3 regions of the Pantoea sp. UBA4549 genome follow, and region 2 is predicted to be linked to each of the others. Evidence: predicted binding sites of a transcription regulator. Region 2 holds the regulator's gene; each other region holds the start of a gene.
What was found. Region 2 encodes Fur, which represses iron uptake genes when iron is present. Its sites were predicted from a motif close to ATAATAATGAGAACNACTATCAA; they were not measured.

Region 1 (5,094 bases), on a different contig from region 2:
TGCCGGATTTGCTGGTGAAAGGCGGAGATTACAAGCCGGAAGATATCGCAGGCAGTAAAGAAGTGTGGGCGAACGGCGGTGACGTACGCGTGCTTAACTTTGAAGATGGCATCTCCACCACCAATATTATTAAAACAATCCGCAGTCACTAAGCAGACAGCCGGGGGGCAGCAGCCACCCGGCTGATAATATTTACTGTGGCGTATCGATTTTACCGGCCGGATCGGGCGTTACGACGGCTGGCGCCGGTGCCGCAGGGCTTTCACTCTCCAGTTTTGCCAGACGCTGCTCCAGGGCTGCCAGCTTTTCGCGGGTGCGCAGCAGGACCTGAGTCTGCACATCAAACTCTTCACGGTTAACCAGATCCATACGGGTCAGCTGCGCCTGCAGAACCTGCCGGATTTTCTTTTCCACGTCGTCGCCAAAGTCGCGGATACCTTTCGGCATCGCTTCATGGACCTGGCGCGCCAGTTGTTCAATTTTTTTTGTGTCGATCATGGTTATTTCCTGATTGCGGTGGCTGTGAGCAGCACGTTTTCCGACGGTACAAGAAGTAAGTGTAATGCCAGAACCAAAAAGGTTAAACCCGAAATCCGCAACGCATGATGTGCAAAAGCAATTGCCGTTTTGTCGATTGCCCGTCCCGGTGAATAACGCTATAGTGATTTTGCTTATTCTCAGGGCGGGGCGAAATTCCCCACCGGCGGTAAATCAGCTTCTGCTGAAAGCCCGCGAGCGCTTTTGCCTCCGTGTAAAAGGACAGCAGATCCGGTGTGATTCCGGGGCCGACGGTTAAAGTCCGGATGGGAGAGGGTAACGACATCAGCCGGGTTCAGGCCCGCGTCACGTTTTTGCCATGTGTATTTTTCACGCACTCCTAAGCTCGCCCTGGTTCTGGTAACTCATAATATTTTAAGGTTAATTACCATGAATCAGACGCTTCTTTCTGAATTTGGCACGCCGGAACAGCGTGTAGAACGTGCACTTGACGCACTGCGTAACGGTCGCGGTGTGATGGTTCTTGACGATGAAGATCGCGAGAACGAAGGCGATATGATTTTTGCCGCCGAAACCATGACCACAGAGCAGATGGCGCTGACTATCCGCCACGGCAGCGGGATTGTCTGCCTCTGCATTAATGAGGCCCGCCGTCAGCAGCTCGATCTGCCGATGATGGTCGAGAACAACACCAGCTCTTACGGCACCGGGTTTACCGTAACGATCGAAGCCGCTGCGGGTGTAACCACCGGCGTCTCTGCGGCTGATCGCATCACCACTATCCGCGCCGCAATTGCCGATAACGCTAAACCGGCTGACCTGCACCGTCCGGGACACGTTTTCCCGCTGCGCGCGCGCGAAGGTGGCGTACTGACGCGCGGCGGTCATACCGAAGCCACGCTCGATTTGGTTACGCTTGCGGGCTTTAAACCGGCAGGCGTGCTGTGCGAACTGACCAATGACGATGGCAGCATGGCGCGCGCGCCTGAAGCGATCGCCTTTGCGCAGCAGCATGATATGCCGGTAGTGACTATCGAAGATCTGGTGGCTTATCGCCGCCAGCGCGATACCCGCCAGGCCAGCTAACGCCGGTAGAGAAAAGCAGACCAGCCGGAGCCCGGAAAATCAGCCAGCGCCGGCGGTCTGCAGCAGTGTCAGACTCAGCCCCATCACCGTCATTCCACACAGTACGCCATAGCTCGGGTTGTTGTGCGGATCGATCTCGCGCGCCAGCGGCATCAGTTCATCCACCGAGAGCGCAACCATAATTCCTGCAACGGCGGCCATAATGGCGGCAATCACGACCGGCGACAGCGCCGGCCCCAGCAGCAGAAAGGCGATGACGCCGCCCAGAATCTCCGCCATACCGGAAATACAGGCCCAGAACAGCGCTTTGGCTTTGGAACCGGTCGCCGCATACATCGGCCCGGCAACCGCCAGTCCTTCAGGAATATTGTGGATGGCCACGGCTAAAGCGATGCCAAGCCCCAGCTCCATATCGCTGCTGGCGGTAACAAAGGTGGCCACCCCCTCAGGAAAATTGTGCAGGCTGATACCCAGCGTCAGCAGCACGGCGGTTCGCTTCAGGTTAACCGGACGCCCGTGAGTGGCCATCAGATCCTGCGGATGCTGATGCGGCAGCAGGCGATCCATGGCGAAATACCCGATCAGACCAAGCATAAACATACCGTACCCCAGCATCGGCGACATGCCTGCGGTATGCAGCGCCGCGGGCAGCATCTCCATTAGCGAGATCAGCAACATAATGCCGGCTGCGAAGCCAAGCGCAAAAGCAAGCAGGCGGTTTGAAGGCTTTTGACCGAGGATGCCGAACAGGGCGCCAATAAAGGTAGCACCACCGGCCAGAACAGTGAGCAGTAAAGGCACCGACATAGCACGCTCCACGATGATAATGATTACCAGTTACATTATAATTAACCTTATAAAATATCGAGTTATTAAGCGTAAAGTTATGTCGTTTACGCTTGTTCAAATTTGCTGACAGACATGCTCACGTATCTCCGCGTTCACAGGCTCATGTAAGCGCGTATCGTATTGCGCATGAAAGCAACAGCGATGAGGTATGAAAATGCGTGACGGTCGTATGCCTGCTCTGTTTCTGGGTCATGGCAGCCCGATGAATGTGCTGGAAGAAAATCGCTATACCCGGGTATGGCAGCAGCTGGGCAGAGATCTGCCGCGGCCGCGCGCTATCCTTGCTATCTCGGCGCACTGGTACACGCGCGGGACGCGGGTAACGGCCATGGAACAGCCGCGCACCATTCACGATTTTGGCGGATTTCCGCAGGCGCTGTTTGACGTGCGCTACCCGGCGCCCGGATCGCCTGCGCTGGCGCAGCGTGTGACAGAGCTGCTGCCGCTGACAGAAAAAGATGAGAGCTGGGGGTTTGATTACGGCTCGTGGGGCCTGCTGGCCAGAATGTATCCTGAGGCGGATATTCCGCTGGTGCAGCTCAGCGTGGACAGTACCCGTTCTGCTGAGTGGCATTTTGAGGCAGGACGTAAACTGGCTGCGCTGCGCGATGAAGGGATCCTGCTGGTGGCGAGCGGCAACGTGGTGCATAACCTGCGCAAGCTGCAGTGGCAGGGGGCTGCGCCGGTGTATCCGTGGGCCGACGGGTTTAACCAGTATGTGCGTGATAATCTGCGCAGCGACGCTGCGGCGGGCGATCATCCGCTGGTTAACTATCAGCAGCATCCGGGCGCGGCGCTTTCGCATCCGACGGCTGAACACTATCTGCCGCTGCTCTATATTCTGGGCGCACGCGCAGCGGGTGAGGCGGTCAGCGTGCCGGTTGAAGGCATGGAGATGGGCGCGATCAGTATGCTGTCAGCGCAGGTGGGGTAGCGGCCTGCGTCAGCCGCAGGCATAAATATGGCGCACCGGAATGCGCCACCGGACTAACCGATAAAGGTATGGGGATAGAAGCGAGACAGATCCTGGGTGATCAGCGCCCGATCTTCACGTAAGCCGATACCCGCCGGCTGATCGTCTATCAGCCAGCTGCCAATCAGCGTATAGCTGTCACCGAATTTGGGCAGCGCACAGAACTGCTGAATAATCATGCCCTCTTCGCCATAGGGACCGTCAGCACGTGCGATTTCATTGCCGTTTTCGATAATGCGAATGTTCGCACCCTCACGGGAGAACAGCGGCTTCACCACATATTTATCCATCTGCGGCGCCTGACTGTCATCCGCAAACCAGGCGGGCAGCAGATTGGGATGATCCGGAAACATCTCCCACAGCAGCGGCAGCAGCGCTTTATTGGAGAGGATGCTTTTCCAGGCGGGTTCCAGCCAGCGTACGCCGGCATCGGCCAGCTTGGTCGAAAACACCTCCCGCAGCATGAACTCCCAGGGATAAAGCTTGAACAGGTTGCTGATGACGCGATCGTGCTGGTCGGTAAACTGGCCTTTTTCGCCCAGTCCAATCTCGTCGATATAGAGAAACTCGCCGGGAAGCCCCGCTTCTGTGGCGCAATCCTGCAGATACTGTACCGTCGCGCGATCCTCTTCCGTATCACGGCAGCAGGCAAAGTGCAGCAAGTTAAAGCCGTGCTGCTGCTGCAGAACCGCAAACCGCTCAATCAGCTTCTCCTGCAGGCTGTTGAACTGATCGCTGCCCGCCGGCAGATTGCCCGCTTTAAGCTGATCTTCGAGCCAGATCCACTGAAAAAACGCGGCTTCATAGAGTGACGTCGGCGTGTCGGCGTTATTTTCCAGCAGCTTGATGTCGCCGCTGCCATCCCATACTAAATCAAGGCGGGAGTAGAGCGAGGGCTGACGCTGCGCCCAGGATTCGCGGACAAAATCCCAGGTGTGTTTCGGAATGCAGAAGCGGGTCAGCAGCGCATCGCTGTTAACCACTTTTTCCACCGCCTGCAGGCACATCTGATGCAGCTCTGCCGTAACGGTTTCCAGCGTCTCCACCTGCGCCAGCGTAAACTGATAATAGGCCTCTTCACACCAGTAGGGCTCGCCATACATGGTGTGAAACTGAAAGCCATATTCAGTGGCTTTTGCGCGCCAGTCCGGGCGCTCGCTGATAGCAATACGTTGCATACGGCGCTTAGCCCCCCAGCGAGCGACTGCTGGTGCCGCTGGCGCTGCTGCGCTGCATACTGTTTTGCTTCGCGACCGTCTCACCAAAGCCACCGCGGGTAATGGTGGAGGTGGTGGCCGGTTTAGGTGCCATAGCGGTTTTAGGCACGTTCATGGTGCGGCCAGAGGTGGCTGAGCCATAGTTTTTACCGGTGGCGTCCACAAACTGTCCGTTAGCCGGACTGGCTGGCGTTTTCGGGGAGAACAGCGGCTGTTGCGCAAAACCGGCGCCGCCACCCATCATGCGTCCCATCATGTAGCCAGCCATCAGCGGCATCCAGAAGCCGCCGCTGTGCTGGGCTTCGGCATTATTTGCGGTGGTGCCCGCGCCCGCCTGAGCCGGAGCCTGCTGACACTGGTTTTCGCCAAATTCCGCCACGCAATCTTCGCGTGAGGCATATTTAGGCGCGGTACGTTCCGCCTCTTTCAGCGCATTGTTATAAGCAGCTTTACACTGACTGCTCTGATCCG
Region 2 (5,094 bases):
CAGTACCGACAGGATAGCGGGTTCAGAGAGCGCGTGCGTATCTTTGCCCACGTAGCATGGACCGGTGATACCGTTCTTTTTACGCTCTTCGGCGATCGCCTGTGCGATAGCCAGAATATGCTCTTCATTGAAGCTGTGACGTCCCGCGCTGCCGCGGTGGCCAGATGTGCCAAATTTCACCGCATGGTCCGGGTTAGCCGCATCCGGCTTCAGGACATAATACTGCGAGGTTAATTGTGCAACGTTAATCAAATCGCTCTGCTGGGCAGGCTGCCCGGCACGGGGGTGATTGGCCATTGGCGCTTCTCCCTGACGCTTCAGTTTAAATGGTGCCGCAAACTTTCTCTGTCAGCTCCGAAGGGAACTGCATAGCCAGCATGATGTGTTCCACCATGCTGCATTTACGGCCTGTATTGGTGTTTGTGATGACCCAGTATGGCGTACCTGGCACATGCTTAGGCTTAGTATGCGTGCCATTTTGCAGCAGCGTATGTTCATTACCGGCAAAATAGACGCGCGTACGCCCCTGCAGCGATGCGGTAGCATCGGCAAATGCATCAGGATCGAGACGATAGAGCGTTGACAAAATCAGCATAAAGCGGTTAACCGCTTTTTTCTGCTCGGCATACTCATCTGACAGCATCAGCTCGCGCATGGCTCGCACGCGATCCTGCGGACGCGCTTCAGGCTCGGCTGCTGCTGCCTCTTTTACCGGGGTCGTAGCTGCCGGCGCAGCGGCTGCGCGCGAGCTGGCGGTAAATTTCAGCATGCGACGCAGGATGTCTGAGGCGCTTTCACCGATGTGCTGCGTGTGGCTGGCAATATAACGGTAGAGTTCTTCGTCAACTTCAATCGTTTTCATCTTATTCCGTACGAGTCTGGCAACTAGCAGAATCCCGCATTCTGCAACGCCCTTACCGGTAGCGGGCACGCAGAGAGCCTGGGATCTGACATATTGATTATAAAGTTAAATCCGCAGTAGCTGATAGCGCTGGCAACGTTTACAGGCAAAAGTCAGAATATGCCCTAATACCTGGCGACCGCCACCCGGACAGGTAGAATCATGATACCCTAACCCACGCTCTCAACCGTAAGAACTTTAGCCATGATTTTGAATGCTCGTCTGCAAACTGCACAATCTGATTCTCACAGCGCACCGATTTTGCTTATCCACGGTCTGTTTGGCAGCCTGGATAACCTTGGCGGGCTGGCACGTGGCGTAGCCGATACGCGGACGACGCTGCAGGTGGATGTCCGCAATCACGGTTTATCGGCGCGCAGCAACAGCATGAGCTATGCTGCAATGGCGCAGGATATGGTTGATACGCTGGATGCACAGCAGATAGCACAGGTTGATGTGATTGGGCACTCGATGGGGGGCAAAATCGCTATGGCATTGAGTGCGCTGGCGCCTGAACGCGTTGGCAAGCTGGTGCTGATTGACATTGCTCCCGTCGACTATCAGACGCGCCGGCACGATGAGATTTTCGCGGCGATTCGCGCGGTCACTGCGGCAGGCGTGACGCGCCGCAGCGAAGCGGCGGCGATAATGCGGCAGTTTGTGCCTGAAGAGGGGATCATTCAGTTTATCCTGAAGTCCTTCGCTGAGGGGGAGTGGCGGTTCAATGTGCCCGTATTGTGGGATAACTACACAACGATATCGGGCTGGGAACCTCTCCCTGTCTCTTCTCATCCGGCGCTGTTTATTCGCGGCGGCGACTCTCCTTATCTGGATAATCACTATCGGGACAGGCTGCTGGCCCAGTTTCCTCAGGCGCGGGCGCAGGTCATTGCCGGTGCCGGACATTGGGTACATGCAGAGAAGCCTGATGCCGTATTACGTGCTGTGCGACGCTTTTTTACGCTCTGAAAGCAAAAGCTTACTGCACTATGTTTAAGATTGGCGTCACGTCTGACGCTGGAGTATGATGTCGCGCTAAAATTTTGCCACGGTGGTTATACACGGTGGCTGGGCCGATAATGTGTTTAATCGCGCGGCGCCGTTCGCGCCCACTCAGTTTCGCAAATCATGGCAAAAGAACAGACAGACCGTACCACGCTTGATCTCTTTGCAGACGAGCGACGACCGGGTCGCCCGAAAACCAGCCCGCTGTCGCGCGATGAGCAGCTGCGCATTAATAAGCGCAATCAGCTTAAACGCGATAAGGTTCGTGGGCTGCGGCGCGTGGAGCTCAAAATGTCCGGCGAAGCGGTTGACGCGCTCAACACGCTGGCTGAGCAGCAAAATATCAGCCGCAGCGAGCTGATTGAGCAGATGCTGCTGACACAGCTCAAACTCATATAATTTATGCAGACCGCACAGAGGAACACAAACTCTGCGCTTTGCGCGTTCCGCGCTTTTTCAGGGTCTGCTATCATTCGCTTATCTGTACAGTCTGTTGACTTACTCTCACATTCAGGATTTAAGAGGTTACCTAACCCATGGCAATCGTAGGCATTTTCTTCGGCAGCGATACCGGCAACACCGAAAACATTGCAAAGATGATCCAGAAACAACTGGGTAAAGATGTCGCCGAAGTGCATGACATTGCTAAAAGCACCAAAGAAGATCTGGAAGCGTTTGATATCCTGCTGCTGGGCATTCCTACCTGGTATTATGGTGAAGCGCAGTGCGACTGGGATGACTTCTTCCCGACGCTGGAAGAGATCGACTTCAATGGTAAACTGGTCGCGCTATTTGGTTGTGGCGATCAGGAAGATTATGCTGAGTATTTCTGTGATGCACTGGGTACCATTCGCGACATTATCGAGCCAAATGGTGCGATCATCGTGGGTCACTGGCCTGTCGAAGGTTACCATTTTGAAGCGTCTAAAGGTCTGGCCGATGACAAACATTTCCTCGGACTTGCGATTGATGAAGATCGCCAGCCAGAGCTGACGAATGAACGCGTTGAAGGCTGGGTGAAGCAGATTTTTGATGAGCTGCAGCTCAAAGAAATTATTGAGGCATAATGTGTTGCCGTTACCCGATTCAGGTACTGTTAACATCGGGTAACGGAATTGCCTATAAAAATAATAGCTACGCTTTTTTAACTTTTCTCTGCAATTCTGTAGAATACCCGCAACGGTTAACGGCTTATTCCTCTGTCAGCAGGCTGAGGCTGAGTGAACTGAGAAACCCAGCACTGTATAATCCCGCCGGCGACAGCAAGAGCATTATTCCCGCCTCTGGTGATTTCTTTAGCATTTGCCTGGTTTCTATTCGCCTGCCCCGGTTCTATAATGAGACGCAAATGAGAATGCGCGTTAACCACACATTCAAGGCTGTTAAGCCGCAAATGACTAGCAAAGTAACAGGACAATATCCGCATGACTGACAACAATTCCGCATTGAAAAAGGCTGGCCTGAAAGTCACGCTGCCCAGACTAAAGATTCTGGAAGTGCTTCAGGAACCCCAGTGCCATCACGTCAGCGCGGAAGATTTGTACAAACGCCTGATCGACATGGGCGAAGAGATTGGTCTGGCCACGGTATATCGCGTTCTGAACCAGTTTGATGACGCGGGCATTGTAACCCGCCATAACTTCGAAGGCGGCAAGTCTGTTTTTGAATTAACGCAGCAGCAGCATCACGATCATCTTATCTGCCTGGACTGCGGTAAAGTAATTGAGTTCAGCGATGAGTCGATTGAAACGCGCCAGCGCGAAATCGCGACCCGTCACGGTATCAAGCTCACCAACCACAGCCTGTACCTGTATGGTCACTGCGAAGTGGGTGACTGCCGTGAAGATGAAACCCTGCATAACGATAAATAACGTCAGCTATGCGGCAAGATAAAAAAACCGGTGCAGGCACCGGTTTTTTTGTGGCTGCGATTCAGGCGACCAGCGTCTCCTGCAGGTAGCGCCAGCGCGGATTTGCCGTACTGCAGTCCAGCACTGCCAGCGAAATACGGCTGTGGCTCTCGCCATTCACTATCTGCAGTTCGCGATACTGAATGATGACCTCTTTTTGCTGCTCAGAAATGATCGCATGTTCGCTGGTCGCGATGCGCATCCCTTCACGCTGTCCGCACAGGCGGCGAAACAGATCTTCAACGTCATTCAAATCCAGTTGTCTGCCCTGTGGCGTTACCATCCGGAAATCAGGATGGAAGTGCGACAGCAGCAGCCCCATGGTATCGGTGCTGACATCAGCATGATTAAAAATACGTTCAATGAGCTGATGTAAAACCACAACACTGTGTTTGGCTTCCTGAGCGAGGCTTGTCATTATTTTTCCCTTTTTACTAGCCACAGACCAAGTCCGGAGTGCGCATAGCCTACCTGAAAAAAAGGATTTAACACGGTCAAATGCGTTAATTTTTTTAAAGTCAGACAAGTCGTAAACCCGGGTATGTGCGCGATTTTATTTAATGCAGAATAAATGGTTGCCGCTACGCAAAAGGGGATAATAAAAAAGGGCGAAAGCTCGCCCTTATATAATTTTATGATGCCGGAAGCGGTTATTATTCGCTGCCGATCTTCGCCCAGGTATCGCGCAGGCCTACAGTGCGGTTGAACACCAGCGCTGATGGCTGCGAGTAAACGCTGTCTGCACAGAAATAGCCTTCGCGCTCGAACTGATACGGCGAGGTTGCCGCCGCTTCACGCAGTCCTGGCTCCACAAAGCCCTGCTTAATCTGCAGCGAATCCGGATTCAGCGTCGCGAGAAAATCCTCTGCCGCGCCCGGGTTAGGCACGCTGAACAGGCGATCGTAGAGGCGGAACTCAGCGGGCAGCGCATGAATCGCGGAAACCCAGTGGATCACCCCTTTTACTTTACGGCCATCAGCCGGGTCTTTGCTCAGCGTATCCACATCGCAGGTCGCATAGATACAGGTGATGTTGCCCGCCTCATCTTTTGCCACGCGCTCAGCGCGGATCACATAGGCGTTGCGCAGGCGCACTTCTTTACCCAGGACCAGACGCTTGTACTGTTTGTTGGCTTCTTCACGGAAATCCGCGCGGTCAATCCACACTTCACGGCTGAAAGGCACCTCGCGCGTCCCCATCTCCGGCCGGTTCGGATGGTTTGGCATGGTGATGATCTCATCATGTCCGGCTGGCAGGTTTTCAATCACGACTTTGAGC
Region 3 (5,094 bases), on a different contig from region 2:
CGAGCAGGCCATCAGCGGTGATTCTGCTTATAAGAAGATGTTTGCTGCCCTGTGGCGTGATAATCCGGCGGCCAGCCTGCAGCCGGGGCAGCGCCTGATGACCATGGCCGCTTTTCTGCACGTCGATCACCACCAGCAGGCGCTGCTGCCGGCGCTGATTGCAGACTCCGGTCTGCCGGCAAAAGAGTGGGTGGCGCGGTACCTGGACTGCTATCTCAGTCCGCTGCTGCACTGCTTCTACCAGTACGATTTAGCCTTTATGCCACACGGCGAAAACCTGATCATGCTGCTGGAAAACAATGTGCCGGTCAGCGCCTATATGAAAGACATTGGCGAAGAGATCGCCGTCATGAACCCGGACGCGCAGCTGCCGGAAAAGGTCACCCGGCTGGCGGTGGATGTGCCGGACGATCTCAAGTTGCTGTCGATTTTTACTGACGTATTTGACTGCATTTTCCGTTTTATCAGCGCCATTCTGCACGATTCCGGCACGCTGTCGCAGGATCAGTTCTGGCAGGCGGTGGCGCAGTGCGTGAAAGAGTATCAGCAGGCGCATCCGCAGCTGGCGGCTAAATTTGCACGTTTTGATATGTTTACCCCGGCGTTTACCCGCTCCTGCCTTAACCGGCTGCAGCTGGCGAATAATCAGCAGATGATCAACCTCACCGACCCGGCTGAGAATCTGAAGTTTGCCGGTACGCTGGATAATCCGATTGCCCGCTGGCGCTGACAGAGCGCTCACTGACTGACATAAGTGACGCGGTCGCGCCGGCGACCGCGTTTTTTAGTATTTTGAAACGGATAAGGATCGGTAATGGCCCTGTATGAACCGGTGTCGCAGCTTACGCGCCGCCGCATAATTTTTCCGCTCTCACTGGTACTGTTTGAATTCGCTACCTATATCGCGCATGACATGATCCAGCCCGGTATGCTGCTGGTCACAGAAGAGTTTGGAGCCGGGCCTGAATGGGTCTCCGCCTCACTGACCGCCTACCTTATCGGCGGCATGATGCTGCAGTGGCTGCTGGGGCCGCTTTCCGATCGCATCGGACGACGTCCGGTACTGCTCAGCGGCGTAGCCTTTTTTATGCTGACCTGCATTGCCACCCACTGGGTTCAAAGCATTGAGCAGTTTGTGCTGCTGCGTTTTCTGCAGGGGGTCAGTCTCTGTTTCATCGGCTCGGTAGGCTATGCCGCTATTCAGGAAGCGTTCAGTGAAGCGCTGAGCATAAAGATCATGGCGCTGATGGCAAACGTCGCTCTGCTGGCCCCCCTGGCGGGACCGCTGGCCGGCGCCGCTTTTCTGACCGTCAGCGACTGGCGTACCCTGTTCTGGCTGTTCGGCGGGGTGACGGCGCTGGCCCTGCTGGGTTTGTGGCGCACCATGCCGGAAACCGCAGGCGATCGTACCCGCTCGATTTCACTCAGCGCGCTGGGCAGAGGCTACTATCAGCTGCTGCGCGATCGCCAGGTTATGCGCGGTTCACTGGCAATCGGCCTGGTGACTATTCCCTGTCTCGCCTGGGTAGCGCTGTCGCCGGTTATTCTGATGCATGATGCCGGTCTCAGCCGTATGGATTATGCGCTGCTGCAGCTGCCGGTGTTTCTGGCGATGATCGCGGGGAATGTTACGCTGGGTCGCCTCAGCAGCCGGCTGCCGATCCAGCGACCGCTGCAGCTGGGAGCCTGGCCGGTGGTCGCCGGTCTGGCGCTGGCGGCCGTAGCGACTATGGCCGATCGGCACAGCTATTTATGGCTGACCGCTGGCCTGAGCCTGTATGGTTTTGGCACCGGACTGGTTAACGCCGGACTTTATCGTATGACGCTGTTTTCCAGTCAGGCGGGTAAGGGCAGCGTGGCAGCGATGGTGGGCATGGTGACCATTCTGATTTTCGCACTCGGCATTGAAGCCGCAAAATACGCCTATTTCAGTTTTTACAGTACCGGTTTTAGCCTGATTAATCTGATCTGCGGATTGCTCTGGCTGGGGCTGATCCGCGCATTCCTGCGTGAAAACCGGCGGCGACAGCTGACTCTGCAGCAGGCCTGAGCCTCACCTCTGACGCGAGCTGCGGCTCGCTTTTCAGCCATTCCTCACTTTTCAGCTGGTTTCAGGCAGAAATTTTACCGCATACACATCTTGAAATGTTCCCGCCAAAAAGATAATAATTCTCATTAATATTAGCATTACCATTGCCTCTGGCGTCCATCGGCTCTCCGGCTGTACCGGAGAGAACTGCGTGTTTTTAAGGGAATTAACCATGCGAGTGCCTTTTACTCTGAAGCGTTCTGTACTGCTTTGCTCCGTCGCCTTAACTGCATCACCGCTGCTTTATGCGGCTGAAACTCTGGTTGTCACCGCTCAGCCGGCTGAAACGGCCACCACTCCCACCTCAGGCTATACGGCAAAAACCAGCCAGGGCGCGACTAAAACCGATCGCCCGCTGGTTACCACCGGGCAGGCAGTATCAGTGGTTACGCGTCAGCAGATGGAAGATCAGGGCGCGATGAACGTTAATCAGGCGCTGAATTACACCGCGGGTGCCTTTACAAACTTCGCCGGTGCGGCGTCGCGTTACGACACCGTTTCGCTGCGCGGCTTCCACGGTGGCGATGTTGATAATGTTTTTCTGGATGGCCTGCGGCTGATGAGCGATCCCGGCAGCTATAACGTGCTGCAGGTTGATCCCTGGTTCCTTGAGCGCATTGATGTGATTAAAGGCCCTTCTTCTGCCCTGTATGGTCAGACGGTGCCGGGCGGGCTGGTGATGGAGACGTCAAAACGTCCGCAGTTCCGGCAGGAAGGGCATTTCCGTCTCTCGGCGGGTAACAACAATACCAGCTCAGCCGCGTTTGACTACACCGATGCGCTGAACGATCAGCTGGCGTTCCGCCTTACCGGTATTACCCGCAACAGCGATACGCAGTACGATCACACGCGGGAAGAGAAATATGCGATTTCACCCTCGCTGCTCTGGCAGCCGTCGGAAGATACTTCGCTGCTGCTGCGCGCGTATCTGCAGAAAGATCCCTCAGGCGGCTACCACAGCGCGGTGCCGGGTGAGGGCAGCATCACCGAACATAACGGCTATAAGCTAAGCAACGGTTTCTACGACGGGCAGAGTTCACTCGACCAGTTCAAGCGCCGCGAGCAGATCTACAGCGCCGAATTTGCGCACCGCTTTAATGACACCTGGGCGTTCCGCTCTAATGCCAGCTACTCTCACTCAAACGTCGATCTCGATCAGGTGTATCAAATCGGCTGGACAGGGAATAATTCGGATCTGCTGAACCGCTACTACTCCGGTTCGCGTTCATCGCTGAAAGCGTACGCCATTGATAATCAGCTGGAGGCGGATTTTGCCACCGGCGCGGTAGAGCATAAAGTGGTGCTGGGCGCGGAGTATCACCAGTATAAAAACGATCTGCATGATGCAAGCGGTAACGCCAGCCAGCTGAATGCGCGGACCGGCGCCTCCGTGGGCGCCAACGACGTGTACACCTTCGAGCGCTCGCAGCGCTACTACTATCAGACCGGCGTTTATCTGCAGGATGAGATGCTCTGGGATAAGTGGCATCTTGATCTGTCGGGTCGCTACGATCGCATTGTGTCGCAGACCGAGAACTACGATCAGGCAACCAAAAACCGGCGTCAGGATGACCACGTGGGCGGGCGTGCAGCACTGCTTTATGCCTTCGATAACGGCATCTCACCTTATGTGAGTTACAGCCAGGCTATTACGCCGCAGTCGCTCTCGGGCCAGAACGGCAACCTGCTGAAACCCACTACCGCTGAGCAGTATGAAGCGGGCGTGAAATACCAGCCGCCGGGTACATCCGATCTCTACACCGCTGCGGTATACGATCTTACGCAGAAAGATGTCGGCAACCGTATCGTGCAGGGATCTTACTTTGTTCCTGCCGGTAAGGTGCATTCGCAGGGGCTGGAGCTGGAAGCGCACACTCAGCTGACGCCGCGCCTCAGCACCATCGCCAACTACACGCTCAGCCACGTGCGGTATAAAGATTCAGTGGATGGTAATGATGGCCATACGCCGTATGTTACCCCCAACGCTATGGCTTCGCTCTGGAGTAAATATCAGTTTGACTACGGCCTGAGCGTGGGTGCCGGCGTGCGCTATATCGGCAAGCAGTGGGCTGACAATGAAAACACCCGCCGGCTGCCTTCGGTTACCCTGTTTGACGCCTCGGTACGCGCCGATCTCGGTGCCTGGAACAGTCAGCTGAAAGGCGCTTATGTCCAGGTCAATGCCAATAACCTTACCGATCGCGAATATGTCTCTGCCTGTTACGGTACAGGCTACTGCTACTGGGGCGCCGAGCGCTCAATTGTGGCGACCGTGGGTTACGATTTCTGATCTGATCACATTCTGCCGGCGTTCCGGCTGACGCAGGCCAAAAATAAAGCCCGTAAGCTTTTCATCCGCTTACGGGCTTTTGTCTGCGCAGAGCCGATTAAAAGCTTTCCCAGCTGGCGTCGGCGGTGGCGACAGGTTTGGGTTTAACCATTGATGGTGCGAGGGCAGGCTTCGGTGCAACCCGCGCCGCATTTTCCTGTTCTGCTGACAAACGGAAGATAGCCACGGTTTTCTCCAGTTCAATCGCCTGAGATTCCAGCGAACTCGCGGCGGCCGAGGACTCTTCAACCAGAGCAGCATTCTGCTGAGTGGTGGTATCCATCTCCGACATCGCCTGCGCAATCTGCGAAATGCCCCGGTTTTGTTCGTCAGACGCGGCCGCAATCTCCCCCATAATGTCGCGGACCTGCGTCACCGACTGCACAATATCGTTCATTGTGGTGCCGGCGCGATCCACCAGCGCGGAGCCGTCGTTAACGCGATCCAGTGATTCACGGATCAGCGTCTCAATCTCTTTTGCCGCCACGGAGCTGCGCTGCGCCAGATTCCTGACCTCGCCCGCCACCACCGCAAAGCCGCGTCCCTGTTCTCCGGCCCGCGCCGCCTCAACCGCCGCGTTCAGCGCCAGGATATTGGTCTGGAACGAGATGCTGTTAATGACATTGATGATTTCACCGATTTTACCGGAGCTCTGGCTGATGCCGCTCATGGTGGT

Region 1: the regulator Fur is predicted to act here: its motif matches at 2,405-2,427, upstream of zupT (zinc transporter ZupT).
Region 3: the regulator Fur is predicted to act here: its motif matches at 2,160-2,182, upstream of B3041_RS01610 (TonB-dependent siderophore receptor).

What each region holds. Positions count from the first base shown of each region.
Region 1 is NZ_DGLH01000018.1:56,254-61,347, reverse strand. It holds gene hldE (bifunctional D-glycero-beta-D-manno-heptose-7-phosphate kinase/D-glycero-beta-D-manno-heptose 1-phosphate adenylyltransferase HldE) at 1-152, shown strand, start outside; gene ubiK (ubiquinone biosynthesis accessory factor UbiK) at 193-498, opposite strand; FMN riboswitch at 670-819, shown strand; gene ribB (3,4-dihydroxy-2-butanone-4-phosphate synthase) at 928-1,584, shown strand; gene zupT (zinc transporter ZupT) at 1,624-2,391, opposite strand; gene ygiD (4,5-DOPA dioxygenase extradiol) at 2,588-3,367, shown strand; gene B3041_RS16040 (glutathionylspermidine synthase family protein) at 3,421-4,584, opposite strand; gene B3041_RS16035 (DUF1190 family protein) at 4,592-5,094, opposite strand, start outside.
Region 2 is NZ_DGLH01000006.1:188,321-193,414, reverse strand. It holds gene pgm (phosphoglucomutase (alpha-D-glucose-1,6-bisphosphate-dependent)) at 1-297, opposite strand, end outside; gene seqA (replication initiation negative regulator SeqA) at 323-862, opposite strand; gene ybfF (esterase) at 1,106-1,870, shown strand; gene ybfE (LexA regulated protein) at 2,030-2,305, shown strand; gene fldA (flavodoxin FldA) at 2,443-2,973, shown strand; gene fur (ferric iron uptake transcriptional regulator) at 3,331-3,777, shown strand; gene B3041_RS04260 (hypothetical protein) at 3,839-4,234, opposite strand; gene glnS (glutamine--tRNA ligase) at 4,470-5,094, opposite strand, start outside.
Region 3 is NZ_DGLH01000005.1:73,218-78,311, forward strand. It holds gene B3041_RS01600 (GNAT family N-acetyltransferase) at 1-730, shown strand, start outside; gene B3041_RS01605 (MFS transporter) at 815-2,050, shown strand; gene B3041_RS01610 (TonB-dependent siderophore receptor) at 2,262-4,379, shown strand; gene B3041_RS01615 (methyl-accepting chemotaxis protein) at 4,477-5,094, opposite strand, start outside.